DNA from 3 places in the Enterobacter sp. 186315 genome. Region 2 is predicted to be linked to each of the others. Evidence: riboswitches for the same ligand, from Rfam matches in the RefSeq annotation. Region 2 holds a riboswitch; each other region holds the start of a gene.
What was found. Region 2 has a riboswitch for thiamine pyrophosphate ahead of thiB (thiamine ABC transporter substrate binding subunit). Riboswitches for the same ligand answer to the same signal wherever they lie in the genome.

Region 1 (10,727 bases), on a different contig from region 2:
CAGGCGATTATCTCCCGCCAGTTTGTTGAAGTGATCATCGCGCCATCCGCCACGGAAGACGCCCTGAAAATCACCTCCGCAAAACAGAACGTTCGCGTGCTGGTCTGCGGCCAGTGGGCAGAGCGCGTGCCGGGGCTGGACTTCAAACGTGTGAACGGCGGTCTGCTGGTTCAGGATCGCGATCTGGGGATGGTGACAGAAGCCGACCTGCGCGTGGTGACCAAACGTCAGCCAACCGAGCAGGAGCTGCGTGACGCGCTGTTCTGCTGGAAAGTCGCGAAGTTCGTGAAATCCAATGCCATCGTGTATGCAAAAGAGAATATGACCATCGGGATAGGCGCAGGCCAGATGAGCCGCGTGTACTCCGCGAAGATTGCCGGTATTAAAGCCGGTGATGAAGGTCTGGAAGTGAAAGGCTCCGCGATGGCCTCTGACGCCTTCTTCCCGTTCCGCGACGGTATTGATGCTGCGGCAGCGGTAGGCATTACCTGCGTGATCCAGCCGGGCGGTTCTATTCGCGACGACGAGGTTATTGCCGCAGCCGACGAACACGGTATCGCAATGATCTTCACCGACATGCGCCACTTCCGCCATTAATTCCCGGAGCACAGAATGAAAGTACTAGTGATTGGTAACGGTGGACGCGAGCACGCCCTGGCGTGGAAAGCAGCGCAGTCGCCGCAGGTTAAGACCGTTTTTGTCGCGCCGGGTAACGCCGGTACGGCGCTGGAGCCTGCCTTGCAGAACGTGGCTATCGGCGTGACCGATATCCCGGCCCTGCTGGACTTTGCCCAAAGCGAGAAGATCGATCTGACTATCGTTGGCCCGGAAGCCCCGCTGGTGATTGGCGTGGTTGATGCCTTCCGCGCGGCTGGCCTGAAAATCTTCGGCCCAACGGAGGGTGCAGCGCAGCTGGAAGGCTCTAAGGCCTTCACCAAAGATTTCCTCGCGCGCCACGACATCCCGACCGCAGAGTATCAAAACTTCACGGAAGTGGAGCCCGCGCTGGCCTACCTGCGCGAGAAAGGCGCACCGATTGTAATTAAGGCCGACGGTCTGGCTGCCGGGAAAGGCGTGATCGTGGCGATGACGCTCGAAGAGGCCGAAGCCGCCGTGCAGGATATGCTGGCAGGCAACGCGTTTGGCGACGCGGGGCATCGCATCGTGATTGAAGAGTTCCTCGACGGCGAAGAGGCGAGCTTTATCGTGATGGTTGACGGTGAGCACGTCCTGCCGATGGCCACCAGCCAGGATCATAAGCGCGTGGGCAACGGTGATTCCGGCCCGAACACCGGCGGTATGGGCGCTTACTCCCCTGCCCCGGTCGTGACGGACGAGGTGCATCAGCGCACGATGGATCGCATCATCTGGCCTACCGTAAAAGGGATGGCCGCCGAGGGGAATACCTACACCGGTTTCCTGTATGCCGGGCTGATGATCGACAAGCAGGGCAATCCGAAGGTGATTGAGTTCAACTGCCGCTTCGGCGATCCGGAAACCCAGCCGATCATGCTGCGCATGAAGTCGGATCTGGTGGATCTTTGCCTGGCCGCCTGCGAAGGCAAGCTGGACGAGAAGACTTCCGAGTGGGACGAGCGTGCTTCTCTGGGCGTGGTGATTGCTGCGGGTGGATACCCTGGCAATTACAGCACCGGCGATGAGATCCACGGCCTGCCGTTGGAAGAAGTAGACGGCGGGAAGGTGTTCCACGCGGGAACCAAACTGGCTGATGACGATCGCGTGTTGACCAACGGCGGGCGCGTGCTGTGCTCTACCGCGCTGGGCCATACCGTAGCGGAAGCGCAGAAACGCGCGTACGCGCTGATGGCGGATATTCACTGGAACGGCAGCTTCAGCCGCCAGGATATTGGTTATCGCGCGATAGCGCGTGAGCAGGGCGAGTAATTTCCCCCTCACCCTAACCCTCTCCCTCAAGGGAGAGGGAATTTACGTCAAAAACTCTTCTCTGTCGGCTGCCAGGTGCAGAAATCTTCGTTCGCCACCAGCAGCAGCTGAGAGCCTTCCGGCGCTTCAAGCCACGCCACGCTCACGTCCATTGAAGAATGACGCTGACGACGCTGAATGTGTTCCGTCGCCCAGGATTCGAGATCCGGCTTCACGGTCTGCCCTTCGCAGGTGGTAACCGTGCCATCGTTATGCCAGCGCCCCTGGCGCAGCACCACGCGTCCCAGACGGAGCGCATCGCTGGTCTGGCGGATCTGTTCGGCTCGATATTTATAGAGGGCGATTTGATCGCTTGAAAGCTGCTGTTTTTGGCCGCTCACTTCGCGCTGCATAAAGCTCAGGTCGCCGCGATCGTCAAAACGCACTTTCACATGTTCGGGGGTCTTACTGTAGATATTCAGCTCGATAAGCGAGAGGCTTTCACCCTGCCAGCGATACTCGGCAGTGGAGGTGCTTCCGCTATGCCACGGGCTGAAGGCGGAGAGAAGATGGACTTCGTCGCCGGAGTCTTTACGCCACATCCTGACGGCGCCCTGGTTGTCAGCGTAGCCGCTGGCGGTAAAGGGTGGCAGGGAGGAGTCATGGCTACAGGCAGAGAGCAACAGCACGCCTGCCAGCGCGAATACGCCGCGCCAGACAGACAAAAGGGGCGTTACCGCCCCTCTGTTAAAACTGTTCACTGCCACGCGTCTTACTTAACAGCGTCTTTCAGTGCTTTACCAGAAACAAATGCCGGCACGTTAGCTGCGGCGATTTTGATTTCTTTACCGGTCTGCGGGTTGCGGCCAGTACGCTCAGCGCGGTGGTTCACTTTGAAGGTACCGAAACCAACCAGTTGTACAGCATCGCCTTCTTTCAGAGACTCAGTAATAGCAGCCAGGGTAGATTCCAGAGCAGCTTTAGCCTGCACTTTAGACAGATCAGCCTTGTCCGCAATTACATCAATCAGTTGAGTCTTGTTCATAAGTTATCCTTTCAATGTGTTTATCGCTTGCTAAGCATCGAGTGCGACGAAAATGCCAAAAAAGCACTCTCCTGCATACACGCACCGATAGCCACTTTTTTTCGCCCCCCAAATGTAGACCAGTCCGGGGGCGAAAGGGAAGAGTCGAGGAGTGACAAAACAGGCGTTAAATCACGTTTTGTTGTCTCATTGGTTAAAAATTATACCAATATTGCTCTCCCCCGCCTCACGTAAGTCCGCGCGCAGCCCTTTTATCAGCTCAATGTCGCGTTCTTCACAGTCGGCCAAAAGTCGGAATATTTCCCACTGAATGTCCCATTCTTGCTCAACCGCCGGGTTCGCACGCAGCTCTTCGTCGGTCATTTCCCGACCTTCCTGGGTCATTTCCAGCATCGCCACGGAAGTAATCGAAGCCTTACTGACCTCGATCGCGTGCTCCAGTGTTTCACCGCTCAGGCGGGAATGGATCAGTTCGCTTAACGCGACGCAGGCATCGATAGCCGGGTAGACACCATACAGGTCAAAATCATCTGCCACGGGAATGGCTTCTTCCAGCTTCTCAAGCTGGGAGTCGAAGTTCACCTTCGCGTCTTTCACCGTCAGCGTTTCCCAGATAAGGTCCAGGATGCGGCGATAGATAAAGCCATCCCCAAAGCCCGTCTGCTTGCAGAAGGCGGCGTAGTTGGGATACATGCGCTCGCACAGGCAAGCCATAAAGGTGACGTGCTGCCAGCTTTCCAGCTTCTCAAGGCGCAGGTGAATTGGGTTTTGTAACATGATGATGTCTCGAATCGAAAATTAGCCGCAGTTTACCTGAATCATCGCTGAATTTCCTGCCAACGAACGAATGCCGGACGCGCGGACGCCACCGCGTCTGCCCAGCGCGTCGGCTCGGGTAAACGGTAGCCTCTCATGCAGCGCTGCACCCACGCCAGCGCGCTGTCCGTGCTGACGCGATGGCCGGTGGCAATAAACAGTGGGTTGCACCGCGCTTTGCTGCGCCAGACCCAGGCCAGCTGCTCGCCTTTATCCATCAGCGGCGCGAGTGCGCCGGGCTCGGCGGAGAGCGGTTCGAATGCGCCACACAGACGCTTTTTCGCCACGCCTATCGTCGGTACATCTACCAGCAGACCAAAGTGGCTGGCAACGCCTAAGCGCCGCGGGTGCGAGATCCCGTGTCCGTCAACGAACAGCAGGTCAGGTTTTTGCGAAAGTTGCTCCCACGCTGCCAGCAGCGCGGGATATTCACGGAAAGAGAGAAAGCCGGGGATGTACGGCATGGTGGTGGCGATACGCGCGACTTTGTACTCCACCAGCTCAAGAGAGGGATACTTCAGCAGCACCATCGCCGCTCGCGTCACTTCACCGCCCTGCTCAAACCCCACGTCCGCGCCGCCAATGTACTGCGGTGGGTCCGTATCCAGACGATCTTCCCGGATAACCGATGAGGCCAGCTCGATTTGTTGAGCGCGTAATGACGCGAGATCCATAACCACTCCTTACTTGTGATATTGCGCAGAAAGTCGGTGTACTGCCTCCACAAAGGCGCCAGCGTGTTCTGGCGGGACATCCTGATGGATGCCGTGACCGAGGTTAAAGACGTGGCCTTCGCCCTGACCAAAACCGGCCAGAATGGTTGCCACCTCTTCTTCGATACGCGCAGGCTGCGCGTAGAGCATAGACGGATCCATATTGCCCTGTAGCGCCACTTTGTCGCCCACGCGACGGCGCGCATCGGCGATGTCGGTGGTCCAGTCGAGACCCAGCGCATCGCAGCCGGTCGCCGCCATCGCTTCGAGCCACTGACCGCCGCCTTTGGTGAACAGGGTCACCGGTACGCGACGGCCTTCGTTTTCACGCAGCAGGCCATCGACGATTTTGTGCATGTAGTAGAGCGAGAACTGCTGATAATCACGCCCGGTCAGCACCCCGCCCCAGGTATCGAAAATCATCACCGACTGCGCGCCCGCTTTGATTTGCGCGTTGAGATAGAGGGTGACGCTCTTCGCCAGCTTGTCGAGCAGCGCGTGCAGGGCCAGCGGCTCGGCGTACATCATCTTTTTGATCAGGGTGAAGGCTTTGCTGCTGCCGCCTTCCACCATGTAGGTCGCCAGCGTCCACGGGCTGCCGGAGAAACCAATCAGCGGCACTTCGCCTTTCAGCTCGCGGCGAATGGTACGCACCGCGTTCATCACGTAGCCCAGCTCGTCTTCCGGATCGGGGATCGGCAGCTTATCGACGTCGGCTTTACTTCTGACAGGCGAAGTGAAACGCGGGCCTTCGCCGGTTTCGAAATAGAGGCCGAGGCCCATCGCATCAGGAATGGTCAGAATGTCCGAGAAGAGGATCGCAGCATCCAGCGGAAAACGGCGCAGCGGCTGGAGCGTCACTTCGCAGGCCAGCTCGGCGTTTTTGCACAGCGACATAAAATCGCCCGCCTGCGCGCGCGTGGCTTTGTACTCTGGCAGATAGCGGCCTGCCTGGCGCATCATCCACACGGGGGTGATATCAACGGGCTGGCGCAGCAGCGCGCGCAGATAACGATCGTTCTTCAGTTCGGTCATTTTTGCAGTTCCTTAAGCGTCATGGCTCCAGTGTAACATTACTCATACTCGGCCCGACACATTGCCACAGTATCTTCAATTAAGCGACGCGCCACGGTGCCCGGCGGCGGTAACAGGGGTAAATCGTCGTAGCGATACCAGTCCGCCGACAGCAGCTCTTTCTGGTCGATGACGATCTCGCCGCTGTCGTATTCAGCCATAAAGGCGGTCATTAGCGACTGCGGGAAGGGCCACGGCTGAGAGGTGACGTAGCGCAGGTTTTTCACCTTGATGCCGCTCTCTTCCATCACTTCGCGCGCGACCGCCTGCTCCAGCGTTTCGCCCACTTCGACGAACCCAGCCAGCACGGTATGCACGCCGTTGCGATGGCGGGTGTGCTGCGCCAGCAAAATGGAATCATCACGACGAATGGCGACAATGATGCACGGGGCAATTTGCGGGTAGTAGCGTTCGCGGCAGTGGCTGCACAGCATCGCCCACTCGGTTTTGCTCGGGTGCATGGTGTGGCCGCAGTAGCCGCAGTATTTGTGCGAGCGGTAGAACTCCGCGAGCTGCACGCCGCGACCGGCAAGCTGAAACAGCCCGACATCCAGATCGAGCACCTGGCGAACGGATCCCATATCCTGACGGCGCGCCTGCTGAACCAGCCATACCGACTCGCCCTGCCACTCGCCGATCCTGAGCGCAGGTTGCCCCACCAGATCGAACGTGTCCGCCGCGCCAAACGGGATTTCGCCCGCAGGAAGCCATAATTTTTGTTCGTGGCAGACTAACCACCAGCCGCGATCTGATTTTTCAATAATACGATCCATATCTATTGCACTACCTTCGCTTCACTGACATGTTGTTAGCATTGTGATTACATTTTGGGTACGCAGAGTTAATTCTAAACCTTGTGGAGTCGAACATGTTAAACCAGCTAGAAAGCCTTACAGAGCGCGTTGGAGGAAGTAACACACTGGTGGATCGCTGGCTACATGTGCGCAAGCATCTGCTCGTTGCTTATTACAATCTGGTCGGTATTAAGCCTGGCAAAGAATCCTACATGCGTCTGAACGAAAAAGCGCTGGATGATTTTTGTCAGAGCCTGGTCGACTACCTGTCCGACGGCCATTTCAATATTTATGAGCGCATTATCCGCGAAATGGAAGGCACAGGTCTCGCATTAACCGCGTCGAGGCTTTATCCGCAGCTGGAGGACAATACCCAGCAGATTATGGATTACTACGACTCCACGCTTGAGAACGCTATCGATCACGATAACTATCTTGAGTTCCAGCAGGCGCTGTCCGATCTGGGCGAGGCGCTGGAAGAGCGCTTCACGCTGGAGGATAAGCTTATTTGCCTGGCGCTGGATAACAATCTGAAGCTCGGCAACGAAGAGAACGTCGCGCCACCCGCTTGAGTTCTGAGTCGTTAACGAGTAGTTTACAAACATTCGCCCCTCTTCGGAGGGGGATTTTTCTTGTCGGAGTGCCTAGCGTTGCCAAAACGCAGGCTGAGACCGTTAATTCGGGATCCGCGGAACCTGATCAGGCTAATACCTGCGAAGGGAACAAGAGTCTATCTGCTGTTGTATCGCCTCCGGGCGATCTCCTCTTGCTTCATCCGTCGTCTGACAAGCCACGTCCTTCACTTTTGGAATGAGCTATGTCTGCCACAAAACTGACCCGCCGCGAACAGCGCGCAAACGCACAACGCTTCATCGACACTCTGGAAGGCACCGCTTTCCCCAACTCAAAACGGATCTACATTACCGGCTCCCAGGCGGATATTCGCGTGCCGATGCGTGAGATCCAGCTAAGCCCTACCCTTATCAGCGGCAGCAAAGAGCACCCGCAGTTTGAAGAGAACGAAGCAATCCCGGTGTACGACACCTCCGGCCCCTACGGCGACCCTGAGGTGGCGATTAACGTGCAGCAGGGGCTGGCAAAGCTGCGCCAGCCGTGGATTGACGCCCGCGCCGATAGCGAGGCGCTAAACGAGCAAAGCTCCGCGTATACCAAGGAACGCCTTGCTGACGACGGTCTGGACGAACTGCGTTTTACCGGCCTGCTGACGCCAAAACGCGCCAGAGCGGGCAAACGCGTGACCCAGCTGCACTACGCCCGTCAGGGGATCGTGACCCCAGAGATGGAGTTCATCGCCATCCGCGAGAACATGGGCCGCGAGCGCATCCGCAGCGAGGTGCTGCGCCACCAGCATCCGGGCGAGGGCTTTGGCGCGCGCCTGCCGGAAAATATCACCCCGGAGTTTGTGCGTGACGAAGTGGCCGCCGGGCGCGCCATTATTCCCGCCAATATCAACCACCCGGAATCCGAGCCGATGATTATTGGCCGCAACTTCCTCGTGAAGGTGAACGCCAACATCGGTAACTCTGCCGTGACGTCGTCTATCGAAGAGGAGGTGGAAAAGCTGGTGTGGTCAACCCGCTGGGGCGCGGACACGGTGATGGATCTCTCCACCGGGCGTTACATCCACGAAACCCGCGAGTGGATTTTGCGTAACAGCCCGGTTCCGATCGGCACCGTCCCGATTTATCAGGCGCTGGAAAAAGTGAACGGCATAGCAGAAAACCTCACCTGGGAGGCCTTCCGCGATACGCTGCTGGAGCAGGCCGAACAGGGGGTGGATTACTTCACCATCCACGCGGGCGTGCTGCTGCGCTACGTGCCGATGACCGCCAAACGCCTGACCGGGATTGTCTCGCGCGGCGGTTCGATCATGGCGAAATGGTGCCTGTCCCATCATCAGGAAAACTTCCTCTACGAACATTTCCGCGAGATTTGCGAAATCTGCGCGGCCCACGATGTCTCGCTGTCGCTGGGCGACGGCCTGCGCCCCGGCTCGATTCAGGACGCCAACGACGAAGCGCAGTTTGCCGAGCTGCATACCCTGGGCGAGCTGACCAAAATTGCCTGGGAGTATGACGTGCAGGTGATGATTGAAGGCCCGGGACACGTACCGATGCAGATGATCCGCCGCAACATGACCGAAGAGCTGGAGCACTGCCACGAAGCGCCGTTCTACACCCTGGGGCCGCTGACCACCGATATCGCGCCGGGCTACGACCACTTCACCTCCGGGATTGGCGCGGCGATGATTGGCTGGTTTGGCTGCGCGATGCTCTGCTACGTGACGCCGAAAGAGCACCTCGGCCTGCCGAACAAAGAGGACGTGAAGCAGGGGCTGATCACCTACAAAATCGCCGCCCACGCGGCGGATCTGGCGAAGGGCCATCCGGGGGCGCAAATCCGCGATAACGCCATGTCGAAGGCACGCTTTGAATTCCGCTGGGAAGATCAGTTCAACCTGGCCCTCGACCCGTTCACCGCCCGCGCTTATCACGACGAAACTCTGCCGCAGGAGTCCGGCAAAGTGGCGCACTTCTGCTCCATGTGCGGGCCAAAATTCTGCTCGATGAAAATCAGCCAGGAGGTGCGCGACTACGCTGCCGCCCAGGCCATCGAGGTGGGAATGGCGGAGATGTCCAAGAACTTCCGCGCGAAAGGCGGCGAGATCTACCTCAAAAAAGAGGAGGCATAATGTACCAGCCCGATTTCCCAACGGTTCCCTTCCGGCTCGGCCTTTACCCGGTGGTGGACAGCGTGATGTGGATTGAGCGTCTGCTACAGGCCGGCGTTCGCACCCTTCAGCTGCGCATCAAGGATAAGCGCGATGACGAGGTAGAGGCCGACGTGGTCGCCGCCGTTGTGCTGGGGCGGCAGTACAGCGCCCGGCTGTTTATCAACGACTACTGGCGGCTGGCGATTAAGCACCGCGCTTACGGCGTGCATCTGGGTCAGGAAGATCTGGAGACCACCGATCTGAGCGCCATTCGCGAGGCGGGGCTGCGGCTCGGCGTGTCAACGCACGATGACATGGAAATTGATATCGCCCTCGCCGCGCGTCCGTCCTATATCGCCCTCGGCCACGTCTTCCCGACGCAGACCAAGCAGATGCCGTCGGCGCCGCAGGGGCTGGCGCAGCTTGCTCGCCATATCGAGCGTCTGGCCGATTACCCGACCGTCGCCATCGGCGGGATTAGCCTTGAACGCGCCCCGGCGGTGCTGGAAACCGGCGTGGGAAGTATCGCCGTGGTCAGCGCCATCACGCAGGCCGCTGACTGGCAGGCAGCCACCGCGCAGCTGTTAACGCTGGCAGGAGCGGGTGATGAACGATCGTGACTTTATGCGCTACAGCCGCCAGATCCTGCTGGAGGATATCGCCATCGACGGGCAGCAAACGCTGCTCGCCAGCCGGGTGCTGATTGTCGGTCTGGGGGGCTTAGGCGCACCGGCCGCGCTGTATCTGGCGGGTGCAGGCGTGGGCACGCTGGTGCTGGCGGACGACGACGAAGTTCACCTCAGCAACCTGCAACGCCAGATCCTCTTTACCACGGACGATGTTAACCAGCCGAAGGCGCAGATCACCCGGCAGCGGCTGAACCAGCTGAACCCGGATATCGAGCTGATTGCCCTTCAGGAGCGCCTCCACGGCGAAAACCTGCGTCGCGAAGTGGCGCGTGCGGATGTGGTTCTGGACTGCACCGACAACATGGCTACGCGGCAGGCCATTAACGCCGCCTGCGTGGCGCAGAATATCCCGCTGGTGAGCGCCAGCGCGGTGGGTTTTGGCGGGCAGCTCATGGTGCTGACGCCGCCGTGGGCGCAGGGATGTTACCGCTGCCTGTGGCCAGACGATGCCGAGCCGGAGCGCAACTGCCGCACGGCGGGCATTCTTGGCCCGGTGGTGGGCGTGATGGGAACGCTTCAGGCGCTGGAAGCCATCAAGCTGCTCTGCGGCATGGACACGGAGCGCAACACGCTGCGCCTGTTCGACGCCCGCTCCGGCGGCTGGCGGCACCTGGCCCTGCACCGGGCCAGCCACTGTCCGGTATGCGGAGGCCACCATGCGCATTCTCTTTAACGATGAGCCGATGACGTGCGACGACGATCTCACCGTGGCGGGGCTGCTCGACAGGCTGCGCCAGCTTAAGCCGGGCACCGCGCTGGCGCTAAATCAACAGATCCTGCCGCGCGAGCGGTGGGAACATCAGCAGGTGAGCGAAGGCGACAGCATCCTGCTTTTTCAGGTTATCGCAGGGGGTTGAGATGTTACGTATTGCCGACAAAACCTTTGAGTCACACCTCTTTACCGGCACCGGAAAATTCGCCTCACCGCAGCTGATGGTAGACGCCATCCGCGAGAGCGGCAGCCAGCTGGTGACGCTG
Region 2 (10,727 bases):
TCGGGTTGTCGGCAAACTCAGGACGCAGCGCCAGCACGCGGCCTTCGGCATCCACCGGGGCAGGGGTTGAACCGGTGCTGTCCACGCCAATACCCACCACCTGCGCGCGCTGGGCGTCGCTCAGATCGGCAAGCACGGTTTTGATCGCCGCTTCCATGGATTCGATGTAGTCACGCGGATGGTGACGGAACTGGTTGTTTGGCGCATCGCAGTAGCGCCCCTCCTGCCAGCGCGGATAGTACTCCACGCTGGTCGCTATCTCCTGGCCGGTCGTACAGTCCACTGCCAGCGCGCGAACCGAGTCGCTGCCAAAATCGAGGCCAATCGCAATTGCCATGGTATTGCTCCATCAAAAAAACAGGTATGGAAGAACATTAGAGAGTGAGGGAAAAAATCGTCAGGCAGGATCCGCTAATCTTATGGACTAAATTGCTGTTGCGATTGAAAGTGTGACGCCGTGCAAATATTCAATGTGGACATTTCTGCCGCACTTATAGACACTTTTGTTACTGCTTATCCGCGCGCGTCGACGGAGAAATCAGGGGCAAAAGCAGAAATTGAGCGGACGTAAAAGCGGCGTGATGCTTTTTAGATCTTCTCGCAGCCCGTTTTTATACTGCTTTTATCGATATGGACAATTGGTTTCCTTTAAGACTGCCGGGAGTACTGAATCTATGGCCGAAACGCAAAGCGATCCCCTGCTGCCGGGCTACTCGTTTAACGCCCATCTGGTGGCGGGATTGACCCCTATCGAGGCGGAGGGGTATCTCGATTTTTACGTTGACCGACCGCTGGGAATGAAAGGGTTTATTCTCAACCTCACCGTGCGGGGCGAGGGGGTAATCAAGAACGGTGACCAGCAGTTTATCTGCCGGCCCGGCGACATGCTGCTGTTCCCGCCGGGCGAAATTCACCACTACGGCCGCCATCCGGATGCCAAAGAGTGGTATCACCAGTGGGTCTACTTCCGCCCGCGCGCCTACTGGCAGGAGTGGCTGTCGTGGCCCGCGATATTTGCCCATACCGGTTTTTACCGTCCTGACGACGGGCATCAGGCGCTGTTTCGCGAGCTTTTTGCGCAGATTATCGAGGCGGGGCAGGCGGGAGGGCGCTACGCCGAGCACCTGGCCATCAATCTGCTCGAGCAGGTGCTGCTGCGGCGCATGGAGGCGATCAACGAATCGCTGAACCCGCCGCTGGACAACCGCGTGCGCGACGCCTGCCAGTACATCAGCGATCATCTGGCGGACAGCCAGTTTGATATCGCCAGCGTCGCCCAGCACGTGTGCCTGTCGCCGTCCCGCCTGTCGCACCTGTTCCGCCAGCAACTGGGGGTGAGCGTGCTGAGCTGGCGCGAAGATCAACGAATCAGCCAGGCAAAACTGCTGCTCAGCACCACCCGAATGCCGATTGCCACCGTCGGGCGCAACGTGGGGTTTGAAGATCAGCTCTATTTCTCGCGGGTGTTTAAGAAATGCACCGGCGCCAGCCCGAGCGAATTCCGCGCCGGGTGTGAATAAACGTAAAATCAGACGATCCGGCAGGTGAAGTCGTATAACTGCCAGTAAACTATTCAGACAATTGTTGCCTTGACGCGGTGAGGGCCTGTTAGCAGAATCCCAGCTTCGTTTTCTGACCGGAATAGTTATGCAGGCATTGCTGGAACACTTTATTACCCAGTCCGTTATGTACTCGCTCATCGCCGTGGCGCTGGTGGCGTTTCTTGAATCGCTGGCGCTTGTCGGACTGATTTTACCCGGCACCGTGATGATGGCGGGGCTTGGCGCGCTGATCGGCAGCGGCGAGGTCAATTTCTGGCAGGCGTGGCTCGCGGGTATCGTCGGCTGTCTGCTGGGCGACTGGATCTCCTTCTGGCTGGGCTGGCGCTTTAAAAAGCCGCTGCACCGCTGGTCATTCATGAAAAAGAACAAAGCGCTGCTGGATAAAACCGAGCACGCGCTGCATCAGCACAGCATGTTCACCATCCTCGTGGGGCGTTTCGTCGGCCCGACCCGTCCGCTGGTGCCGATGGTGGCGGGGATGCTGGATCTGCCCGTCGCGAAATTCGTGGTTCCCAATATCATCGGCTGCGTCTTCTGGCCGCCGTTTTACTTCCTGCCGGGGATCCTCGCGGGCGCGGCTATCGATATTCCTGCCGGAATGCAGAGCGGCGAGTTTAAGTGGCTGCTGCTGGCAACCGCGCTACTGCTGTGGATAGCGGCATGGCTGTGCTGGCGGCTATGGCGAAGCGCGAAAGCGTCCGTCGATCGTCTGACGCGTTTTCTCCCGCGCGCGCGTTTGCTGTGGCTTGCCCCGCTGACGCTGGGCGTCGCGGTGGTGGCGCTGGTGGCGCTGATTCGCCATCCGCTGATGCCGGTGTATGGGGAGATTTTATTGAAGGTGGTGAGCCGATAGGGGGCTCCCGGACACTGGAGTCGCTGAAACAGTTCCCTCTCCCCGTGGGAGAGGGCCAGGGTGAGGGCATCAGCCCGCACGGATCCCCAACAGCGCAGACGCCTCCGCTTTCCCACTCAGCAGCGCCTCCGTTTCCCCATCCCATACAATACGTCCCTCTGCGATCACCACCGATCGCGGGGCGATACGGGCCGCGTCTTCAATGCTGTGCGACACCATCAGCATGGTCAGCCGCTGGCGCTCGCAGACGTCTTTCACCAGCGCCAGCATCTCCTGACGCAGTGCCGGATCGAGCGCGGAGAAAGGCTCATCCAGCAGCAGCACCGGCTGTTCGCGCACCAGACAGCGCGCCAGCGCCACGCGCTGACGCTGGCCGCCTGACAGCGCACCCGGCAGTCGGTCGAGAAGGTCGGTTAACCCCATCTGCACCGCGATGGTGTCCAGCTTCGCGCGCTGGGCCTCGGTCAGCTTCATCCCCGGATTCATACCGAGCGCGATGTTTTGCCGCACGGTCAGGTGGGTAAACAGGTTATTTTCCTGAAACAGCATCGACACCGGGCGACGCGCGGGCGGCGTGTGGGTATGGTCCCGGTTCTCGATCGTCAGGGTGCCGCTCGCCGGTTGCAGAAAACCGGCAATCAGGTTGAGCAACGTACTCTTTCCGGCACCGCTTGGGCCAAGCACGGCAATCATTTCGCCCTGACGCACGGAAAGGGAGAAACGCATCGGCAGATGCTGATAGAGCCAGGTTACATCAATCAGTTTTAACATCGCGTCCCGGAAGTTTTTCGATAACGGTAAAAAGGGCAAAGCAGAGCAGCAGCAGCAGTAGGGCCGTCACCGCGCCGTCCTGGCTGCGGTATGAGCCGATTTGCTGATAAAGCCAGAAGGGCAGCGTGCGGAAATCCTCGTTGCCAAATAGCGCGACCACGCCGAAATCCCCAATCGACAGCACGCTGGCGAAGGCCAGCGCCTGCGCAATCGGGCGCTTCAGGGCGCGTAGCTCCACCACCTTTAGCCGCTGCCAGCCGCGCATGCCCAGCGACTGGCACAGTAAACTGTAGCGGCTGTTCACGTCGCGCATCGGGTTTTCGAGCACCTTGAGCGCGTAGGGAATAGCCATTAAGGCGTTAGTGAAAATCACAATGCCATCGGCGCGCTCGGGCAGGCCGACGGTGCTGTTGAAGAGTAAAAAGAAGCCGGTTGCCAGCACGATGCCGGGCATCGCCAGAATCAGCATGCCCGTCAGTTCCAGAGCCTGCCCGGCTTTGCGTTGCTCGCGGGCGTACAGCTCGCGGCTGCTCCAGAGCAGCATCAGGGTCAGCAGCACGCACAATACCCCGGCTCCGAGAGCGATGCGCAGCGAGGTAAAGGTCGCCTGCCAGAGCACGGGCTGTTGCAGCACCGAAAGCATGTTCAGATTCACCCCATCCACCACCACCGCCAGCAGCGGCGGCAGCAGAAGCAGGAGCGCCAGCGTAATCAGAACGATATCGCTTATCCGACCGTGCAGGCTGTCCTGCGGATCGCGCCAGCCCGCAATGTGGTTATGTCCCACGGGAATCGCTTTGCTTAAGCGCTGGCTCAGCAGCACCAGACCCAGGCAGCAGATCATCTGCACGATCGCCAGCAGCGCCGCGCGGCCCGGATCGTAGTCGTAGCTCAGCGCCTGATAGATAGCCAGCTCGATGGTGGTCGCCTGCGGCCCGCCGCCGAGAGAGAGCACGGTGGCGAAGCTGGCAAAGCAGAGCATAAAGATCAGCGCGGCGACCGGGGGAATTTGTCGGCGCAGCCACGGCCATTCAACGAAGCGGAAGAACGACCAGCCGCGCATATCCAGCTGGGCGGCAAGCTGACGCTGCTCGCCGGGAATGCTTTCCAGCGCCTGTAAAAAGAGGCGCGTCGCCATCGGCATATTGAAAAAGACGTGTGCCAGCAGAATGCCTTTCAGCCCGTAGGGAGAGAAATTCCACTCCAGGCCGAGCAGGGCAAAGAGCGAGGCCAGCCAGCCCTGACGCCCGTAAACGCTCAAAATACCGAACACCGCCACCAGCACCGGGAGGATCAGCGTCATGGCGCACAGGCGCAGTAACGCCTGTCTGCCGGGGAAGCGTCTGCGGTAAAGGGCGCGGGCGAGGAAGATGGCGGGCACCACCGACAGCAGCGCCGAGAGAAACGCCTGCCAGAACGAGAAACGGATCACGTGCCACAGGTAGCTGTCGTGCCAGAGCGCGAGCAGATCGCTATCCGGCGCGTTAAGCCACAGCGCCAGAAATGCCCCCAGGCTGACCGCCACCATCAGAACGGCGGCGAGCAGTCCGGGGAGCAGCCAGCCGGGGATCAGCGGCTGACGGCGCGTTGCCATTCACTTACCCATGCGGCGCGCTGTGCGGCCACCTGCTGCGGCGTAAACTCCAGCGAGGTCTGCGGTTTTGTCAGCTTTTCAAAGCCTGCTGGCAGCGCAACGTCGGTGACCGGGTACATCCAGTTGCCGGTCGGGATAGCGTTCTGGAACGCCGGGGAGACCATAAACTTCAGGAACTTCTCTGCCAGCTCAGGCTGTTTGCTGGCGGCGGTGCGCGCAGCGACTTCCACCTGAAGGTAATGACCTTCCGCGAAATTGGCCGCCGCGTAGTTATCTTTCTTCTCGGCAATAATGTGGTAGGCCGGGGAGGTGGTGTAGCTCAGCACCAGATCGCTCTCCCCTTTGAGGAACAGGCCGTAGGCTTCGCTCCAGCCTTTGGTCACGGTGACGGTTTTCGCCGCCAGCTTCTGCCAGGCTTCCGGCGCTTTATCGCCGTACACTTTTTGCATCCACAGCAGCAGGCCGAGGCCCGGGGTGCTGGTGCGCGGATCTTCATAAATGACGCGCCACTTCTGTTCGCCTTCGACCAGTTCTTTCAGGCTTTTTGGCGGGTTTTTCAGCTTGTTCTTGTCATAAACAAACGCAAAGTAGCCGTAGTCGAACGGCACGAAGGTGTCATTCTTCCAGCCGCCGGGCACCTTAACGGCATCCGCCGCGACGCCGCTTTTAGCGAACAGTTTCGTCTGCGAGGCCGCATCCAGCAGGTTGTTATCGAGACCAAGCACCACGTCGGCTTTGCTGTTTTTGCCTTCCATGCGCAGACGGTTGAGCAGCGAAACGCCGTCTTCCAGCGCCACGAACTTCAGCTCGCAGTTGCAGTCGGCTTCAAAGGCTTTTTTCACCACCGGGCCAGGGCCCCAGTCGGCAGAAAAGGAGTCGTAGGTGTAGACCGTCAGAACGGGTTTCGCAAAAGCAGGCAGCGCAAACAGCGCCAGCAGGGGAAGAACTATTTTTAACACTTTGCACCTCAAAGTTGAGTGGCAAAGGATTTTGAGAGACAGCCTCAAATCCCTTCGCCGGCGTTATCCGGATCAGGTTCGACGGGTATTATCTCAGCGCACATCAGTGATGCAGCACCCCGTTGAGAACGACAGTATTGTAATGATTTGGTGAATATTGCGAAAGCATTATGGCTCCGGCGGCGCAAACCAGGCGGATTTAAAATCAAACCAGCCGAGGGTATTCATCCGCAGGCCGCGCATACTGCGCTGGCCCTGGATCATCAGCCAGTGGTGGATCAGCGGCACAATTGACTGTTCCGCCAGCAGCTGCTGGCACCACACGGCCAGGTTCATCTCCCCCGCGCGCCACTGCGTGGCATCCTGCTGCCAGTCCCGTTCAATACAGTGCTGAATGAGCGGCACTTCATACAGGTGCGAAAACAGGGAGAAATCGAGCGGCAGGGTAAAGTTAGCACTGTTCAGCCAGATATCGCTGACCTCGTCGCCACGGTGCCAGTCGTCGTAATCCATCTCCCGGATCTCCAGCGTTACCCCCACCGCGGCGAGGAGTCTGGACATGATCCTGGCGATAAAACGGTGCTCGACATGTTCGCGGTAGTAGCTAAGGGTGATGGACTCCAGCCCGGCCGGCTTTTCGCACTGCTGCGGATGGGCGTGGTGCCAGCGGGGCAGCAGGCCGTAAGCCGGGAACCAGTAGGTTTGGTACTGCTCTTCCGCGTGATAAATCAGGTTTGCCGGTGCGAGAATGTGGCTTATCCACTTTCGCACCTCCCTGTTTGCCCCGCGATGGGTGCGGCTGTCAAACAGCAGATAGTAACAGCCCTCTTCAAGACGGCTCTCCACCGCCTTTTCGCCGCGCGTTGGTCCTTCAAGCGTCAGTCCGACGCTCAGCTCTTCGTTGATATCCGGCAGAACCCAGACGTTAACTTCGTCGATCAGGGCGCGATAACCAAAGTAGTCGTCGAACGCGCGGATCTTAAGCTGATTATTGTTATTGCGCGCCACCGAATAGGGCCCGGTGCCAATCGGCACGCTGGCGAAGTTGGCCATGGAGTGCCATTCGGCAGGCAAAATCATTGACGGGACATATCCCAGCAGCCACGGCAGCCATTTGTCCGGCTGCGACAGTTCGATGTCCAGCGTCCAGGCGGTGGGAGAGTGGATACGCACGATATGCGAATAGAGCGGCAGCCTGCGGGCGCGCTCCAGAGTGGCGATCGCGTCGCTCATCTCCAGCTCGCGGCCGTGATGGAAATGAATGCCGGGGCGTAAGAAGAAGCGCCAGTGCAGGGGGGAAATTTGCTGCCAGTGGTGGGCGATATCCGCTTCCAGTTCCCCGTTTTCCTCATTTATGCGCGTCAGCCCGCTGAAGATCTGCCGCGCCATGTGGGTTTCAGAGCGGCGTAAGGCGCTGCCGGGCAACAGGTTTTTCATCGGACGGTAATAGACAACCCGCAGGATGTGCCGCCCCTGACGGAAGCTTCTGCCGAGGTGCGACACCAGCATCTGCCGAACGGCGGCCTTATCGCCGACAAGCTGAACCAGCTGATCGATTCGATCCTGCTCAAGAAGATCTTCCGCCCGCTGCTGCTGTAGCGCCAGCCCGGTGTAGAGGAAGGTCAGACGCGAGCGCTTGCCGCGTCCTGCTTCCGCCTCCCAGCTTAGCCAGCCCTGCTGCTGCATGGTGTTGAGCAGGGTGCGCATGTGGCGGCGCGAGCAGTTCAGCAGCTCGGCCAGCTCGTTCAGCGTGGTTTCCTGCGACTGCCCTTCGCAGCACTGCCAGAGGCGGATAAATTGTTGTTGCAGACGACCAGAGGGCATAAAAGAGGAACTCCTGACAAAAAATCAGCAATTTATTAATCCCTATATTAGGCCAATAATTCTTCCCGATGAAGCGAGGAGGTAAATTATGAAGAGGTCAACCGCACGTCAGTTTTACCAACGCTATTTTTCAGCGACAAAGGGAGTGTCCTGGCTGGCCCGCCAGTCTGCTGAGCAGCGGCTGAAAATGCTGGAAGATCTGATGCAGTGGGATGTTACGAATCCGACCTCTTCTCGCTAACTCGCCTCGATCATGTGTGACTGAGTATTGGTGCTAATCACCGGCCAGCAAAATGTTTTTGCTGGCTTTTTTCGTTTAGTATTCCTGCCCATATCGAACGGCTTTCACAAGGATTTTGTATGCTCTGGTTGATGACGATGGGTCGCCGCCTGAACGGCGTGTACGCCGCTTTTATGCTGGTGGCCTTTATGATGGGCGTGGCCGGGGCGCTACAGGCACCCACCCTGAGCCTGTTTCTGAGCCGTGAGGTCGGCGCGCAGCCGTTCTGGGTCGGCCTGTTTTATACCGTCAACGCCATCGCCGGGATCCTGGTTAGCCTGTGGCTGGCAAAGCGTTCCGACAGCCAGGGCGATCGCCGCAAACTGATCCTCTTTTGCTGTGCGATGGCAATTGGTAACGCCCTGTTATTCGCCTTCAACCGCCACTATATGACGCTGCTTACCTGCGGCGTGCTGCTGGCATCGCTGGCGAATACCGCCATGCCGCAGCTTTTCGCCCTGGCGCGTGAATACGCGGATAACTCTGCGCGGGAAGTGGTGATGTTCAGCTCGGTGATGCGTGCCCAGCTTTCGCTGGCGTGGGTGATTGGCCCGCCGCTGGCGTTTATGCTGGCGCTGAATTACGGCTTTACGATGATGTTCAGCATCGCGGCGGGGATCTTCGTCATCAGTCTGGCATTGATAGCGTTTGCGCTGCCGTCGGTGGCGCGGGTCGAGCAAACGACGGATAAGCCGTTAACCGAGGTGAGCGGCTGGAAGGACAAAAACGTCCGCATGTTGTTTATCGCCTCCACGCTGATGTGGACCTGCAACACCATGTACATCATTGATATGCCGCTGTGGATCAGCAGCACGCTGGGCCTGCCGGATAAGCTGGCCGGTATTTTAATGGGCACCGCCGCAGGGCTTGAGATCCCGGCGATGATCCTGGCGGGCTATTACGTTAAGCGCTTCGGCAAGCGCGCGATGATGATCGTCGCGGTGGGGGCTGGAGTGTTGTTCTATCTGGGGCTGATTTTCTTCCATACACGCGAGGCGCTGCTGGCGTTGCAGCTGTTTAATGCCGTGTTTATCGGGATTGTCGCGGGGATCGGGATGCTCTGGTTCCAGGACCTGATGCCCGGACGCGCCGGATCGGCCACGACGCTGTTTACCAACAGTATCTCCACCGGCGTGATTCTGGCGGGGGTTATTCAGGGGGCGCTGGCGCAGAGTTACGGGCACCCGTCGGTTTACTGGGTGATTGCGGCGATTTCGCTGGTGACGCTGGCGCTGACGTGTCGTGTGAAAGATATCTGATAAAAAAAAGGCCCGCAGCAGGCGGGCCCGTTTCATTTAGCCCATAAACGCAGGCTGTTTATTCTCGTAGGCGGAAATCGCCTCTTCGTGCTGCAACGTCAAGCCAATGCTGTCCAGGCCGTTCAACATGCAGTGGCGGCGGAAGGCATCAATGCTGAAGCTGTAGCTTTTATCTCCGGCTTTGACGACTTCGGCTTCCAGATCCACTTCAAACGAAATGCCCGGATTGGCCTGAACCAGGGCGAACAGTTCGTCGACCTGCTCATCACTGAGCGTGACGGGCAGCAGCTGGTTGTTAAAGCTGTTGCCATAGAAAATATCGGCAAAGCTCGGTGCAATAACCACCTTAAAGCCGTAGTCGGTCAACGCCCACGGTGCGTGTTCACGCGATGAACCACAGCCAAAGTTTTCCCGCGCCAGCAGAATCGATGCGCCTTTAAATTCCGGGAAGTTCAGCACGAACTCGGGATTAGGCACCTCGCCTTTGTCATCCAGAAAACGCCAGTCGTTAAACAGGTGCGCGCCAAAACCGGTGCGGGTTACCTTCTGTAAAAACTGCTTAGGAATGATTGCGTCGGTATCGACGTTGGCCGCGTCCAGAGGGACAACCAGGCCCGTATGTTGGGTAAATTTCTCTGCCATGATTGTCTCCTTATTTCAGGCTGCGAATGTCGGCGAAATGGCCGGATACTGCCGCAGCGGCGGCCATTGCCGGGCTGACCAGGTGGGTACGCCCACCGCGGCCCTGACGGCCTTCAAAGTTACGGTTACTGGTGGAGGCGCAACGCTCGCCCGGGTTCAGGCGGTCATTGTTCATCGCCAGGCACATGGAGCAGCCAGGCAAGCGCCACTCGAAACCGGCTTCGATAAAGATCTTATCCAGGCCTTCCGCTTCTGCCTGGGCTTTCACCGGGCCGGAGCCAGGTACCACCAGCGCCTGCACGCCCGGAGCCACTTTACGGCCTTTGGCGATTTCCGCGGCGGCACGCAGATCTTCAATGCGGGAGTTAGTGCAGGAGCCGATAAAGACCTTATCAATCGCGACATCGGTCAACGGCACGCCCGGCTTCAGCCCCATGTAGGCTAAGGCTTTTTCCGCGCTGGCGCGTTCAACCGGATCGGCGAACGAGGCCGGATCGGGAATGCTGTCGTTAACGGAAATGACCTGACCCGGGTTCGTGCCCCAGGTCACCTGCGGGGCGATCTCTTCTGCCTGCAAGGTAACGACGGTATCAAATGCGGCGCCTTCATCGGTGCTCAGGGTTTTCCAGTACGCGACGGCATCGGCAAAATCCTGGCCTTTTGGCGCGTGCAAACGGCCCTTCACGTAGTTGAAGGTGGTGTCGTCAGGCGCAACCAGGCCCGCTTTTGCACCCATCTCAATCGCCATGTTGCACAGGGTCATACGGCCTTCCATGCTCAGGTCGCGGATCGCGTCGCCGCAAAACTCAACGACGTGCCCGGTACCGCCCGCGCTACCGGTTTTGCCGATAATCGCCAGCACGATATCTTTCGCCGTAATGCCCGGGGCCGCTTTGCCCTTCACTTCAATCTTCATGGTTTTGGCACGGCCCTGCTTCAGGGTCTGCGTAGCCAGAACGTGTTCAACTTCTGAGGTGCCAATC
Region 3 (10,727 bases), on a different contig from region 2:
CTGGGCGTGTTTGCCCTGTTCCTGCCGAACACGCCGCCGAAGAGCACCGGCAAGCTCGACTTCAAGGTGATGCTCGGCCTCGACGCGCTGATCCTGCTGCGCGACAAGAACTTCCTGGTGTTCTTCTTCTGCTCGTTCCTGTTCGCGATGCCGCTGGCCTTCTACTACATCTTCGCCAACGGCTATCTCACCGAAGTGGGGATGAAAAACGCCACCGGCTGGATGACCCTCGGCCAGTTCTCCGAAATCTTCTTTATGCTCGCCCTGCCGTTCTTTACCAAACGCTTTGGTATTAAAAAGGTCTTGCTGCTGGGTCTGATTACCGCCGCCATCCGCTACGGCTTTTTCGTTTACGGCGGCGCGGAACAATACTTCACCTACGCCCTGCTGTTCCTCGGCATTCTGCTGCACGGCGTGAGCTACGACTTCTATTACGTGACCGCGTACATCTACGTGGACAAAAAAGCGCCCGCGCACATGCGCACCGCGGCGCAGGGCCTGATTACGCTGTGCTGTCAGGGCTTTGGTAGCCTGCTGGGCTACCGCCTGGGCGGCGTGATGATGGAAAAAATGTTCGCATACAAAGAGCCGGTGAACGGGTTGACCTTCAACTGGGCCGGAATGTGGGCATTCGGCGGGATCATGATTGCCGTGATTGCCGTGCTGTTTATGCTGTTTTTCCGCGAATCGGATAAAGAGATCACCGCAATTGAGGTGGTTGATGGCGATACCGCGCTGACACAAGGGGAAGTTAAATGAAACAAGAACGTGTTCTCGGTGCTCTTTACGGGCAGGCGTTGGGGGATGCGATGGGCATGCCGTCGGAGCTGTGGCCGCGCAAGCGCGTGAAGGCGCACTTCGGCTGGATCGACCGTTTCCTGCCGGGGCCTGCGGAGAATAACGCCGCCTGCTATTTCAACCGCGCCGAGTTTACCGACGACACTTCAATGGCGCTGTGCCTCGCGGACGCCATCATCGAATGCGACGGCGAGATTAACGCCGACGCTATCGGCAGACACATTTTGCGCTGGGCGGAAGGGTTCGACGCGTTCAATAAAAACGTGCTCGGCCCGACCTCTAAAATCGCGCTGAACGCCATTCGTGACGGCAAACCGGTGAGCGAACTGGAGAACAACGGCGTCACCAACGGGGCGGCGATGCGCGCCTCCCCGCTGGGCTGCCTGCTGCCGGCGACCCGCCTTGAACACTTTGTTGAGCAGGTCGCGCTGGCCTCCAGCCCGACCCATAAATCCGACCTCGCCGTTGCCGGTGCGGTGGTCATTGCCTGGGCGATTTCCCGCGCGATTGACGGAGAGCGCTGGCAGAACATCGTTGATGCCCTGCCGGGGATCGCGCGCTACGCTCAGGAGGCGAAAACCACCACCTTCAGCGCTTCGCTGGCGGCACGTATCGAACTGGCGCTCAAGGTCGTGCGCGAAGCCAACGGCACGGAATCGGCCAGCGAGCAGGTGTATCAGCTGGTCGGCGCGGGCACCAGCACCATCGAGTCCGTTCCGGCGGCTATCGCGATGGTCGAACTGGCCGGAACCGACCCGAACCGCTGCGCGATGTTATGCGCTAACCTCGGCGGCGATACCGACACCATCGGCGCGATGGCGACCGCCGTCTGCGGCGCGCTGCACGGCGTACAGGCTATCGATCCGGCGCTGAAGGCAGAGCTCGACGCCGTCAATCAGCTTGATTTCGGCCATTACTGCGAAAAACTGCTGCACTACCGGGAGAAACGGGAGGGGGTATGAATTCGTTTGCCCGACACCTTGAGACATTGCAGGCCACGCGTCCGGTGACGGTGCTGGGCGCGGCGGTGATAGACGTCATCGCCGACGCCTACGCCCTGCCCTGGCGCGGCTGCGATATCGAACTTAAACAGCAGGGCGTGAACATCGGCGGCTGCGCGCTGAATATTGCCATCGCCCTGAAGCGCCTCGGCATTTCGGCGCAAAACGCGCTACCCGTCGGCCACGGCGTGTGGGCGGATATTATCCGCAACGCCATGCAAAAGCAGGATCTGCACAGCGCCGTTGAAGCCGAAAATGGCGATAACGGCTGGTGCCTGGCGCTGGTGGAGCCGGACGGCGAGCGGACGTTTATGTCGTTCAGCGGCGTCGAGAACCAGTGGCAGCAGGGCTGGCTTGACTCGCTTAGCGTGCCGCAAAACAGCCTGGTGTATCTGTCGGGCTATCAGCTGGCCTCGCCGAGCGGCGAGATGCTGACGCGCTGGCTGGAAGATCTTCAGGACGTCACCGCATTTATCGACTTTGGCCCGCGTATTGCCGATATCCCCGACGACCTGATGGCGCGGATCATGGCCTGCAAACCGATTGTTTCGCTTAACCGTCAGGAGGCGCAGCTTGCCGCAGAGAGGCTCGGCGTGGAGGTAGAGTCGCTGGGCGCTCACTGGCAGCAGCGTTTCGGCTCGCCGCTGATTGTGCGTCACGACAAAGACGGCGCGGCCTGGTATGAGGCGGGACAGTCCGGCAACGTTCCGGCGTTTGCGGCCACCGTGGTGGATACCATCGGCGCGGGAGACAGCCATGCGGGCGGGACGCTTGCCGGGCTGGCGGCGGGCTGGAGCCTGGCGGAGTCGGTCAGGCTGGGTAACGCGGTTGCCGCCTGGGTGGTGAGCCACCGGGGCGGCGATTGTGCGCCAACGCGCGAGGAACTACTCCTCGCACACAAAGACGTATAGATCGCTGCGGCAGTAGCTAATGCTGTACTCAATGGGCCGGTGCTGCTGGTCGAGCGCAACCTGCTTGATCACCAGCACCGGAATTTTGTCATCCATCTTAATGTGCGTCTGAAATTCGCTGTCCGGCATCCGGGCGCTGACGCGGGAGCGGGTGCGCTGCGGGAAGATATTCTGGCTGCGGAAATAGTCGTAAAGCGAAATGCCGATCGCGTCCGGGTCGTGAATTAACCCCACCGGCACCCAGGACTCCTCAATCGATACGGCATCGTCATCCACGTAACGAATACGCTTAAGCAGAAAGACATCGCTGTTCGCGGGCAGCGAGAGCTGGCTGGCGACCTCTTCCGGGCATTTCACCACCCGTTTATTCACCCACAGCGTGTTGGGCGTTTTGCCGCGCAGCACCACCTGCTGAGAAAACCCGCGCGCCTCCTTCAGGGAGTATTCAAAGATATTGTTGATTTGCGTGCCGTAGCCGCGGGCGCGGGTCACCACGCCCTCTTCCTCCAGCGCCTGCATCGCCTTACGCACCGTAATGCGCGACACCCCGGTTAACTGACTCAGATCGCGCTCGCCCGGCAGGATATTGCCGTGCGCCAGCACGCCGCTGCGCACCGCGTTTTTCACCGTGTCGGCAAACTTCAGGTACAGGGGCGTGTTGTCCGGTGCGGAAATTCGCTCCAGTAACTGCTCGATTAACCGGGTATGCGCTTGTTCCATCTCTGTTTTTCTCAGGCGTGAGGTTTCCTGCCAGTATACGATCTACCACCATTCATGAAAATGATGAACCGGCCCAATACCGTGACCCACCTCCAGAGTATCGGCTTTGGCCAGCGCGGCAGAAAGCCAGGTCTTGGCCTCCTGTACCGTATCGCCCCAGTTCTGATGGCGCGGGCGCAGCGCCGCCAGCGCCGCCGAGAGCGTACATCCCGTCCCGTGGGTGTTTTTGGTCTGCACGCGCGGGGCGGTAAAACGCACCTCGTCGTCGCGGGTAAAGAGCCAGTCCGGACTTTCGGCATCATCAAGATGACCGCCTTTCATCAGCACCGCCCCGCAGCCCATCGCCAGCAGCGCGTGGCCCTGGGCTTTCATCTCGCGCTCGTTTTGCGCATGCGGCGCGTCGAGCAGCGCGGCGGCCTCCGGCAGGTTTGGCGTGATCAGCGCCACCTGCGGCAGCAGCTTTTTACGAAGCGTATCCACCGCCGAGGATGAGAGCAGCGGGTCGCCGCTTTTCGCCAGCATCACGGTATCGAGCACCACGTTTTGCACCTCATAGCGCCTGAGCCTTTCCGCCACCGCCTCGACGATATCCGTTTCCGCCAGCATCCCGATTTTGGTGGTATCAATGCGCACGTCGCTGAACACCGAATCGAGCTGCGCCGCCACAAAATCAGGCTCGATGCGGTACACCGACTGCACGCCGCGCGTATTTTGCGCCACCAGCGCGGTAATAACGGAACAGCCGTACGCCCCCAGCGCCGAGAAGGTTTTGAGATCGGCCTGGATCCCCGCCCCGCCGCTCGGGTCGGTCCCGGCAATGGTTAATGCGTTGATTCGCTTCATGCGCGATCCTCCAGCGCGTAGAGCGCATCGAGGAACGCGCTGGCGAAGCTGCCCGGGCCGCGAGAGTGGCTTATGGCAACCGAGCCGGCGCGTTTCATAAAGCCGCAGGCCGCCGCCACGTTGTCGAGCCTGTCGCCGGGTAGCGAACAGCTGGCCGCTACTACCGCCGAGAGCGCGCAGCCCGTTCCCACCACGCGGGTCATCAGCGGATCGCCGCCCGCTATCGACCGGGTGCGCTGCCCGTCGGTGATGTAATCCACCTCCCCGGTCACCGCCACAATCGCGTTGGTCTGCCGCGCCAGCGCCTGTGCCGCAGGCAGCGCGCTGGCGGCGGTATCGGTGGTATCCACGCCGCGCCCGCCCGCGCTCATCCCGGCAAGGGCGAGGATTTCGGAGGCATTACCGCGAATGGCGGCAGGCTGGAGGGAGAGAACTTGCTGGCAAAAGCGGGTGCGAAACGCCAGCGCCCCCACCGCAACCGGATCGAGCGTCCAGGGCTTGCCTGCCGCCACGGCGCTTTCAATCGCCCGGCGCATCGACTGCGCCCGGGGCGCGGTGAGCGTGCCGACGTTAATGAGCAGCGCGTCCGCCAGCGCGGCGAACTGCTCGGCCTCTTCGGCCTCAATCACCATCGCAGGTGACGCGCCAAGCGCCAGCAGCACGTTGGCCGTGAACGTCTGTACGACATCGTTGGTCATACAGTGGGTAAGCGGAGAACGGGTTCGGAACTGATGTAAAACGTGTAGATCGAGCAGGTCAGGCTGCATGGTATCGCTCCTGCCTTGCGTGAAGAAGCGATGTCCGGGAAGGCATCTGACTTCCCTACGCTGGCATTATCCAGATCAGGTAATACGGGTATTTCTCAGCCTTCACAAAGAAGGGCACCCCGAGTCATTTACTACAAAATCAAAAGTTTGAGATTAATGCTTCTCATTAATCTCTGAACGGGATAGTAATGCTAGCGGGAAGTGCTGTAAACGGCTAAAGCGAACCTTTTGGGCAATGTGTGAAAGGATGAGTGACAATTACACTGACGCTAGTCAGGGGCAAAAAAAAATGCCCCTGCTATTTGAAACATGTTGAAAATTACTCTTCGTCACGTCTGTAGTTCGTACGAAGAAAATCCTCATACTTCGCTGGAAGTATGGCAATTTCTCCCCACGTTTTATCTTTGGACCAGTATCCTGCACCACATGAGGCTATTTTTCCAAAAAAGAGCAGAATCCGCCTCAATGCGTTTGCCTGAGTAATTCCTCTGGCATCCAAATCACCATTACTGGCAGATATTCTGAAATCGACATTGCCAACAAGCCTAGGGTGCCTCAAAAATACGTGACTGTTATGTTCAAATCGATCTATGCGTACAATTTCTCCAAAATAAAAATTGGGAATATCATCTTCAGAATCGATCTCAGCAGCCTCTTTCAAAGACTCTGCTAAAACATAATGATATACATGGTCCCCTACCGCAACGTGGATATCTCGATAGTAGTTTTGGCGAAAATTGGTGCACAACGATTGAACGCTTGTCACCTTACTTGGTAGGTTGAAGGTCTGGCCTTCATGCCTAGAGGCAGGAACATTAACAGGCGGCCCATTCTCACTTTCAAATTCTGTTTCAACCAGTTCAGCATGTTCCTCATCATGTTGTCTTGCGTTATTCTGAGGCCGCTCTTGCTTGAAACCACTAATAATAATAAGTTCACCATCTTCAACGGCTTGTGCTGCTTCGGCTTCGTTATCGTATTTTTTCCCAACCATGATCCCACTTCGTAAACGGCAATACGGTGCGTCTTCATCAGGGTAGTGTCTAAAAAGAGCTTCAGCGCCATTCGCCATGATAGACACAGCTGGATCTCCTGGAACTCTTAACAAAGGTTCATAGCATGAAGGACAGTGAAGATATCCTTTCATTTCTGCTTCATATTCCAACGGCTCAACTTCAACTCTGTTTAGCGCTACAATTGGCATCGTTGATTTGTTCCATTTTGGATCGTAATAGGCATAAGCAATTCTTCGGCTAGTCATTTCTTCTCCCTTCGATAAGTTTCATCAACGATTACTTTTTCCATAAGACATAGATATTCCGTCAAGATACCCCTGAGCATAGGCAGCATGCGGGCTCTTATGCCTTACATTTCCAGCTTGGCTTTCAGGAAGGGAATCTAAATTAATCCAAAGTGTTTCATCGCGCCTTATACCTGCTTCATAACCTTTTTCATACGCGCAACCACAACATTTATGTCTACCCATTCCTCCTTGATCGTCAGGAAGCTTTTCAAAAAAATCCCAGTAACGATGCTGATCTTCGCAATTTGCCATAGATCCAATTTCCTTTTGAAATGAATACTCAAACTATATGAATACTCTGAACCTCCATTTCAAGATGATTCCTAAAGACTTTTTTGATCGGCATCAAAATGGTAGACAAAATTTTGATTTCATCATTCCCAGTGAAGACCATCATTCAAATAGCAGACTGAAAATAAAGGAAACATATGCAGATAATCCTGGGTGATTCCTGATCCGCTTTTCTCATGAACGATTACCTGTTGCAGATGTGCCAAGTTACAACCCTGCCAGCTTAATAGGTTAAAATCATGGTTTGCCGGAATGAATTTGCCAGTCGGCGCTGTCCACAATCATCAAGATACGAAATACCCAGCTGATCACGGACATCAGCCAAGACCTTGCCGATTTTATGCATGTTCTTACCCGACACAGGCTAGAAAATCTTCACTTTCCATTGATGGTTAACGAAACAAGGAAATCCCACTCGGTTAGTTGCTGAACAGTAATCGACCGATAAGGCTGTACAACGCGCTTTGGCATGTTTTCAACAACTTCCATCACCTGCATGATGTCCTGCTTGGTTATCTTCGTTACTTCTGTTGATGCACCGAGGACAATTAACATGACTTCCATAAAGCGCTCATTGGCCTGTTAAATTGCCTTCGTCCAGTTTTGGGCTTTCTCATCTTTATACATATTCCACACGCCAGCCATTGTTAACACGTGTTCTGGTTGAGCTTCAGTGTGTTCTTCCTCATTTCGCGAAGGAGTGACAACCTCGCGGTCTTCCTGAGCAACCATTGGCTGAATATGGCGCCGCACATCATTCAGAAATTGTTGCGCCAGCCATTGTTCGTTCTGCTGCTTCAAACTATTGCCATACTCAGAAAGACGCCTACCGAAGTGATCCGGTTGGATGGTTCCACGTTGAACCAAAGGAATTACAGGAGAAGCAAAAGACATGAGCAACTGCGCCTGGTGTGGCTGTCAGTCTCTAACGACTAACGGAAAAACTTAATATCAGGCAAGCGAAAACGAACATAATAAACCCCGTTACGTTTAACGGTGTGGCGAATGGTTTTGTGTCCCATTTGGAGAGCCTCAATGTGTTACGGCTGGACAATACGGGACGAAAAGGAGTAATAATCTTTTGATTTATATGATGATAGTCGCCAGGACTACGCTGGCATTATCCAGATCAGGTAATACGGGTATTTCTCTGCCCTCACAAAGAAGGCCCCCGAGAAAAATTACAATTTATTCAATCAGTTACTTAAACATAAACTGTATCAATCATTCTCCCGGGGCAAAAGGCCGGAAGCAACACGTTTTTCACGCATCTCTTTTATTCGCTTGGAAGGTTAAGAGCGTGATGAACGCCGGCAGGGAAAATTTTTTATTTGCCTCAACGCCCTGCCCGCGCCTTCATTAATCGCCTTAGCCTCTTTCACCTGAAACATTAAGTCGTTCTCAAACTGGTTATAAAAACAGCACAACCAGATGCCAATCAAGCCCTTATCCTCATTCAGCATCCGAAAGCGGCAACTCCCAACTCAATGTAAACATTAACAAAAACAATAACATGACCTTAAACCTATTCATTAGACACATGATTTAGATCAAGATCATCAGTTTGGCTTTAATTGATAGTTCAGTCACGAAACTAAAGGGCGTTTTGACCGCTTTTAACCTCTTTGGCGCAGGCCCTTAGAAGAGCGTTGTCCATGCCGCAAAGCAAGCCAGTTGAACCTACCCAATACGTTAATGATGGTGTTTTACATGCGAGTGAACAAAACAATTATTGCTCTGGCTGTGTCTGGCGTAACCGTGGCTCATGCTTACACTGCGCTATGCAAAGTGAAGTTCGAATGGGACAGCGTCAGCATCGTCGAAACGCAAGGCGCAGGCGACAACGGGAATGCCGGTCCACGGGTTCTAATCAGGAGGGTAGAAACGCCAGCTTTCACCGCCCTCTGGAAAAGACAAAATAACGCTCTTGAAGTGGCATCTGATAAGACGACTCAGGCTGGTCGTTCAGGACGTTATGCCTGATTTATAAACTCTGACGTCGGCGCGTTAAGCGACACCGTTAATTAATCCATGTTGATAGCAAAAATATAACGACGTAAATATATGAAAATAAAAATCATGTTAATCGCCCTGGCAGGGGCTACCCTGTTAACAGGCTGCTCTACTCCGCAACAGCGCATCGCTGAATGCCAGGCCACAGGCGTCAGCCTGGATGCCTGTTACATTGGGGAGCAAACGCGGCAGGCGTCCATCAATAATGCCTCGATGGCGGCGGCTTATGCCAACGCCCATGATGCGGTAAGCGATTCAAAAGAAAAGAAAAAGCACCACTGATATCTTTATCATTAAAGGAACGTCGTTATGAAAATGAAACTAGCGCTGTTAGCTCTCTTATCTGTGGTAGCCATTTCGCCTGCTCACGCGATTAGCGCAAAATACCGCGCGCAGCTGGAGCACTCTGGCTGTACGCAGGTGAGCGATGCCAACGGGACCTGTGACATCACCAAAACCAAAGCCCAGAACGCCAAAGCGGGCTCAGGCTATAAAGCGCTGTCTGCTGATGCGGCGTATGCCATGAATAAACCCATTTCCGACGTGGCGGAATATTTGCTGTCTAAAGGCTGGAAGCCGAATAATGGCGAATGGCACAAGAGCGGGTATATTTTACGCTTAGTGGTTGAAAACGATAAGGTCGTGAATAGCCAGTTAACGAAATAAAATACTGGCGGCACAGGCCGCCACTATTTCAGCGCTGATAATCTCTTCCTCTGTAATGATCTCAACGTAATGAAATTAATCCTTTGTAGCACCCTCGTGTCGCTAGGGCTGGTTGCGGTTGGCTTTTTTATGGGCGTTATTTATTTTACGATAATAAATCAATGTACTTAGCAGCATAAGAATCACCTCATCCCGCTTTTGACCGCCTCCAGCCGTCAGGCTACGTAGAAGTTATTATCTTCAGGGGGCGTCAAGCCTCTTTTTAGATCAAAAAAAGGCACGATTTGTAACACTCTAATGAGTACCTTTACACAGAGGTCAGAGGTGTTTCAACCTGCTGATTTTACACTATAAAACCCCTGTACCTATGACCGGGATTTATGATGCTGCCTCCCCTAACTGCTGCGTAACAAAACAGTAAACAAATTAACCATTGAGCCCCGTGGCAAAAGGCTCTATATTGGCGGCGTTTTTTTCAGGCCCCATCTGTTTTTTAACTTTTTATTCAATCGTTGCTCATAACGAAGCGGCGGTTGTAGGAGTGATATGATGACGGATAAAGTCCGTATTGACACTGTAGATGCCCATAAAAGCAACGAAACCTATCTGGCCCGTCAGGCCGAGTTTGAATCTAACGTCAGGAGTTATCCGCGCAAGCTGCCTTTAGCGATTACTAAAGCAGACGGCGTGTGGATCACCGATGCAGATAATAAAGAATACCTTGACTGTTTAGCAGGCGCAGGCACCCTCGCGCTTGGACATAATCATCCTGATGTGCTGAAAAGCATCCAAAATGTCATTACCAGCGGCTTGCCGTTACATACCCTGGATCTGACAACGCCTCTGAAAGACGCGTTCTCCGAATACCTGCTCTCACTGCTGCCGGGTCAGGGCAAAGAGTACTGCCTGCAATTCACCGGTCCTTCCGGTGCGGATGCCGTTGAAGCGGCGCTGAAGCTGGCGAAAAAAGTGACCGGTCGTAGCGGTATCATCAGCTTCTCTGGTGGTTACCACGGTATGACCCACGGCGCGCTGTCCGTGACCGGCAACCTCTCTCCGAAAGAAGCGGTCGACGGCATGATGCCAGAAGTGCAGTTCATGCCTTACCCGCACGAATACCGCTGCCCGCTGGGTATCGGTGGCGAAGCGGGCGTGAAAGCGCTGACCTACTACTTCGACAACCTGATTAACGATGTAGAAAGCGGCGTGCGCAAACCTGCGGCCGTTATTCTGGAAGCGGTTCAGGGCGAAGGCGGCGTGAACCCGGCTCCGGCCGAGTGGCTGCAACGCATCCGTAAAGTGACTCAGGAACACGGCATTCTGCTGATCCTCGACGAAGTTCAGGCTGGCTTTGCCCGTACCGGTAAATTCTTCGCCTTTGAACACGCGGGTATCGAGCCAGACATCATCGTGA

Region 1: it holds a riboswitch for thiamine pyrophosphate, as region 2 does, so the genes downstream of both, thiC (phosphomethylpyrimidine synthase ThiC) here and thiB (thiamine ABC transporter substrate binding subunit) in region 2, are expected to answer to the same signal.
Region 3: it holds a riboswitch for thiamine pyrophosphate, as region 2 does, so the genes downstream of both, thiM (hydroxyethylthiazole kinase) here and thiB (thiamine ABC transporter substrate binding subunit) in region 2, are expected to answer to the same signal.

Annotation. Positions count from the first base shown of each region.
Region 1 is NZ_JBPTTK010000031.1:16,910-27,636, reverse strand. It holds gene purH (bifunctional phosphoribosylaminoimidazolecarboxamide formyltransferase/IMP cyclohydrolase) at 1-597, shown strand, start outside; gene purD (phosphoribosylamine--glycine ligase) at 613-1,905, shown strand; gene ACSVHP_RS21735 (DUF1481 domain-containing protein) at 1,953-2,645, opposite strand; gene hupA (nucleoid-associated protein HU-alpha) at 2,657-2,929, opposite strand; gene ACSVHP_RS21725 (YjaG family protein) at 3,116-3,706, opposite strand; gene nfi (deoxyribonuclease V) at 3,748-4,419, opposite strand; gene hemE (uroporphyrinogen decarboxylase) at 4,429-5,493, opposite strand; gene nudC (NAD(+) diphosphatase) at 5,532-6,305, opposite strand; gene rsd (sigma D regulator) at 6,401-6,898, shown strand; TPP riboswitch at 6,953-7,065, shown strand; gene thiC (phosphomethylpyrimidine synthase ThiC) at 7,144-9,039, shown strand; gene thiE (thiamine phosphate synthase) at 9,039-9,680, shown strand; gene thiF (thiazole biosynthesis adenylyltransferase ThiF) at 9,667-10,422, shown strand; gene thiS (sulfur carrier protein ThiS) at 10,406-10,606, shown strand; gene thiG (thiazole synthase) at 10,608-10,727, shown strand, end outside.
Region 2 is NZ_JBPTTK010000002.1:315,201-325,927, forward strand. It holds gene araB (ribulokinase) at 1-337, opposite strand, end outside; gene araC (arabinose operon transcriptional regulator AraC) at 675-1,520, shown strand; gene ACSVHP_RS03870 (DedA family protein) at 1,648-2,415, shown strand; gene thiQ (thiamine ABC transporter ATP-binding protein ThiQ) at 2,485-3,186, opposite strand; gene thiP (thiamine/thiamine pyrophosphate ABC transporter permease ThiP) at 3,170-4,780, opposite strand; gene thiB (thiamine ABC transporter substrate binding subunit) at 4,756-5,739, opposite strand; TPP riboswitch at 5,771-5,871, opposite strand; gene sgrR (HTH-type transcriptional regulator SgrR) at 5,908-7,563, opposite strand; gene sgrT (glucose uptake inhibitor SgrT) at 7,652-7,804, shown strand; gene ACSVHP_RS03900 (sugar efflux transporter) at 7,924-9,102, shown strand; gene leuD (3-isopropylmalate dehydratase small subunit) at 9,139-9,744, opposite strand; gene leuC (3-isopropylmalate dehydratase large subunit) at 9,755-10,727, opposite strand, start outside.
Region 3 is NZ_JBPTTK010000007.1:153,116-163,842, forward strand. It holds gene ACSVHP_RS10485 (nucleoside permease) at 1-759, shown strand, start outside; gene ACSVHP_RS10490 (ADP-ribosylglycohydrolase family protein) at 756-1,760, shown strand; gene ACSVHP_RS10495 (PfkB family carbohydrate kinase) at 1,757-2,710, shown strand; gene ACSVHP_RS10500 (GntR family transcriptional regulator) at 2,684-3,430, opposite strand; gene thiD (bifunctional hydroxymethylpyrimidine kinase/phosphomethylpyrimidine kinase) at 3,473-4,273, opposite strand; gene thiM (hydroxyethylthiazole kinase) at 4,270-5,040, opposite strand; TPP riboswitch at 5,076-5,172, opposite strand; gene ACSVHP_RS10515 (hypothetical protein) at 5,360-6,301, opposite strand; gene ACSVHP_RS10520 (hypothetical protein) at 6,326-6,595, opposite strand; partial or broken gene ACSVHP_RS10525 (hypothetical protein) at 6,718-7,656, opposite strand; gene ACSVHP_RS10530 (hypothetical protein) at 8,345-8,617, shown strand; gene ACSVHP_RS10535 (hypothetical protein) at 8,699-8,929, shown strand; gene ACSVHP_RS10540 (hypothetical protein) at 8,957-9,313, shown strand; gene ACSVHP_RS10545 (diaminobutyrate--2-oxoglutarate transaminase) at 9,860-10,727, shown strand, end outside.